Regions from separate parts of the Vibrio sp. PID23_8 genome, predicted to be linked through region 1. Evidence: riboswitches for the same ligand, from Rfam matches in the RefSeq annotation. Region 1 holds a riboswitch; the other holds the start of a gene.
The links. A riboswitch is a leader RNA that binds a small molecule or an ion and turns the genes downstream of it on or off. The one in region 1 is predicted to bind lysine.

Region 1 (2,207 bases):
TTCTTAAGGATCAGTAGAGCTTCATGCAGCGCATACAAACTGTTCACCGGCGCTGTGTGGTGATAGCTGCGTTTGCCTTCTCCACTCCAGTAACCTAATACTAGGCTTTGATCCAAGAACCAGCTTTGAACCGGTGTCGTTCTGGATTGAATCTTCTCTATGGCTGCAGGAGAAAGCGTCACTGGCGATAAGCCAGGAACACAGGACAAGCATTTTTGGCTGCCAGAATACACCGCATCTAAATGCCACTCGTCGACTTTTAGAGGCACACCACCAAGCGAAGTCACGGCATCGACGATCGATAGCAAACCGTATTGCTTCGCAAGCTTACCCAAGACTTGAGCGTCACTTACCGCGCCCGTCGATGTTTCTGCATGAACAAAAGCAAGAATCTTAGCATCAGAGTGCTCCTTTAACGCTTCTTCAACTTTATCGACCGATACAGGCGTTCCCCACTCATCATCGACGACAACGGCCTCACCACCAGCACGAACCACGTTTTCACGCATGCGCTCACCGAAAACACCATTACGGCAGACGATGACTTTGTCACCCTTTTCAATCAGGTTGACGAAACACGTTTCCATGCCCGCACTGCCCGGAGCTGAGACAGCGATAGTGAATTCATTTTCTGTTTGGAAAGCGTATTTAAGCAACTGTTTTAGCTCATCCATCATGGCAATGAAAAGGGGATCTAGGTGACCAACGGTTGGACGGCTAAGCGCCTGTAAAACCTGAGGTGAAATATCAGAGGGACCAGGTCCCATCAAAATACGGTGTGGGGGGATAAAGCTTTGGATCGGCATGTCAGCTCCTTGATTGCAGTCTTTCATCCTGAGCGTTATAAAAGTTCTATTCAAAGGCTGGCTCAGGTATCGAAGTTTTCACCCTAATAGATTTTTCCTCTATCGGCAATTAACCCTAAGTATAGAGGTCAAACCACTGTCACAAATTCGTTAATAAAAACTTTCATAATGGTTGAGATATTGGTTGACAATGTGACAACAAAACCGTTCAATGTTTAAGCTTTATGCAGAAGAGGAGCACTGCCCAGGCAGGTGATTTGTGGAGCCGCAATTCCAATACCAATCACTCAGGGGGAGCAGTGCCGAGGTAAGTCAAAGTTGCAGGATTTGACTTGTCGGTTGACTTGGGTTGAGTCCCATCAACTGTCATCAGTGCCGTATGATGAAGAGCTTCTGAGGGTAAATTTTCAAATTACATTCTAACTACCTCTCTATTTGCTCTGTTCCTTTCCTCACCAAACATTGGATGTATTAGGCAACCAATTAATTGTTGTTATTTTTCAGGAAGTCGTGGGAGAACGCAGTGAGCGCATTTAACGTAGCAAAATTCGGTGGAACCAGTGTTGCCAACTTTGAGGCAATGAGCCGTTGCTCCACTATCATAGAAAACAACCCAAATACTCGCCTTGTCGTCAGCAGCGCTTGCTCAGGTGTCACTAATCTATTAGTTGAACTCGCAAATGGTGTTCAAGACCAAGAACATCGTGCGGAAGTACTACAGAAACTAGCAAACATTCACGAATCGATTCTGTCGCAACTTGAAGACGCAACCGAAGCGGCGGCTGAGGTTTATTCGATTCTTGATACCGTCACAAGCTTGGCAGAGGCCACTTCTATCCAAGCAAACACCAAACTGACCGATCATTTGGTCGCTTGTGGCGAATTAATGTCGACTCACATTCTTGCGCAGTTAATGCGTGAGCGTGGTATTAACACCATCCGTTTTGATATTCGCGACGTGTTAAAAACCGATGCTACCTTTGGTCGTGCTGAACCAAATGTCGAAACCATTTCACAACTCGCACAAGAAAAGTTGGTTCCACTATGCCAAGAGTATGTTGTTATCACTCAGGGCTTCATCGGCTCAGATGAAGAAGGTAACACGACAACGCTTGGTCGTGGCGGCAGTGACTACAGCGCAGCATTGATTGCAGAAGGGGTGAAAGCAGCAGGTCTAGAGATTTGGACCGACGTTCCGGGCATCTACACCACAGACCCACGTATCGCCTCAAAAGCAGCGCCAATCCCAGAGATCAGCTTTAGTGAAGCATCAGAGATGGCAAACTTCGGCGCAAAAATCCTGCACCCTTCAACACTGGTTCCGGCACTTCGTCACGACATCCCAGTATTCGTAGGCTCTTCTAAAGAGCCAGAAAAAGGCGGTACATGGATCCGTCATCA
Region 2 (2,207 bases), on a different contig from region 1:
GTGTCGCCACGTGATCAATGTGATTACAACGTGCACCTGTAGAAGACAGAATGGTCGTATCAGAAATTGGCGAACAATGGTCACCAAATACCGCACCAGCGAGTACCGAACTCAACATAGGTAGCATAAGTGCGATGTCAGTCGCGCCCGCCATGTCACCTGCGATAGGCAGCATGATGCCAAAGGTACCCCACGACGTACCTGTAGAGAAAGCCATTAGGCCTGACAGCAAGAACAAGATAACCGGTAGCCAATGAGGATCAATATTACCCTGTGCCATCGTTGACAAGTAAGATCCGGTATTCATATCGCTGATAACCAAGCCGATCGTCCAAGCGAAGATAAGGATGAGAATCGCGCCGAACATTGACTTAGCACCAATCCAAAGCGTACGAGTAATCTCAACCATTGGTAAGCCTTGTTTCAATACAGTAAATAGAGCGACTGCAAGACCAAGTAAACTACCGTAAATAAGAGACATACCTACATCAGTGTTCTCAAACGCACCTAACAGCGCAAATTGTTTTCCATCTGCTGCCAGCGCTTGACCACCGGTGTAAAGCATTGAAGCGATCGTCGCCACAATAAGCGTCACGATAGGAAGTACTAGGTCAGATACCTTACCTCTTTCACTTTCGTGAATATCTAGCTCTTCATTAAGATCGTGCGCTTCTTGAATATCGTTCTCTTTATCTTTATCAAAACCACGACCTTGAGACGCTGCAATTTCATGCTCACGCATTTTGCCGATATCTAGACCAAACCACGCCACTGCAAATACCATGAGCAGTGCAAATACAGCGTAAAAGTTCATTGGGATAAGACGAACGTACGCACCAAGTGCTGAGTACTCCGTTACGCCGTGCGATACTAAAATACCACCGATGATCGTGATGATATAAGCCCCCCAACTTGAAGCTGGCATGATCACACACATAGGTGCAGCCGTTGAGTCTAGGATGTACGCGAGTTTAGCGCGTGAAACATAGAAGCGGTCTGTAACTGGACGAGAGATCGCACCAACAGCGAGACTGTTAAAGTAATCGTCGACAAAAATGAATACGCCTAGAAAGGCAGCAAGAAGTTTAGAGCCACGTTTACTTTTTACTCGAGTTTGCGCCCATTCAGCGAAAGCGCGAGTACCACCAGACAGGGTCAACAACGCCGTTGTCATACCTAACAAGATTAGGAAGCCAACAATACTCATATTCCAAGTATTGATACCACCGTCCTCAATAAAAACAGAAGAAACTTGGGCACTGACGTAGCCAGCGGTAGAGCCGATAGACCAGTCGTTAAGTAGAACCGCACCAAGTACGATACCTACACCGAGAGAAACTAAAACGCGTCGAGTCAAAATTGCCAGCGTCAGTGCAACAACAGGCGGTAATAACGAAACGGGAGAATGTGCAAAATCTATTAAATTCATGATCTTCAAAAACCAAAGTTTGGCTAGAGATCTACTGCAGACAAGACACGTTGTATATGACACGTGCTCATGTTGAACTTAGCGACAGGGAAGCGAACACTTCACCCAACCCTACAGTAGCGCTCCATAGTTTAATGTAAATATACTATGGCAGTGTTGTTCCTTTCAGATACAACCCCAGCAAGCAGTTTTGATAGGCTACTTACTTCGGCAATCTTCGCCTTCCACTATTATTCATTGGCATCACCCCAATAATAGCTACTCTTCGAGACTGCACCTCTACGGCAATAACAGACAGTTAACCATCAATTACACAAATCGACAACAAATTATCTGCAATATTGCATCAGGTAACGTCCATTGTACTCATGAAGCCCTCCAATGCAACACATCAAACTAAATTTAGTGGATAAAAAGTTGTCGTAACCGTTTATAAATCAGGAACCAACAAAGGATCAATGTGCACTGCAAGCACTTCAAGGATGATAATTATGAAACTTGACTACTAACTTTCGTCTGAGTTGCTATGAAGTTAAGCCAAAAATAAAAAACCGATACCATCTAATTAGTTGCCTCCTCACCATCAAAAATATTAATGGCAATTTCAATTCAAGCGACAAATAGAGTATCTACAAACCTAAAAGCTTATCGTATCTATAACAAAAAATCGGACTTCAACCTGTATTAAGATAAGCTTTAGTCTATTTAATTTCTCATCTATAATGAAACGATTAAAATTTTCATCAAAATAATAAATTAATATTTGCACATATTGAAA

Region 2: another riboswitch for lysine. It lies ahead of tet(35) (tetracycline efflux Na+/H+ antiporter family transporter Tet(35)); the one in region 1 lies ahead of lysC (lysine-sensitive aspartokinase 3).

The regions. Positions count from the first base shown of each region.
Region 1 covers NZ_LIXE01000012.1:78,397-80,603, forward strand. Annotated here, with positions in the region: gene AK966_RS16760 (alanine--glyoxylate aminotransferase family protein) at 1-806, opposite strand, end outside; lysine riboswitch at 1,029-1,207, shown strand; gene lysC (lysine-sensitive aspartokinase 3) at 1,330-2,207, shown strand, end outside.
Region 2 covers NZ_LIXE01000001.1:202,618-204,824, forward strand. Annotated here, with positions in the region: gene tet(35) (tetracycline efflux Na+/H+ antiporter family transporter Tet(35)) at 1-1,429, opposite strand, end outside; lysine riboswitch at 1,539-1,719, opposite strand.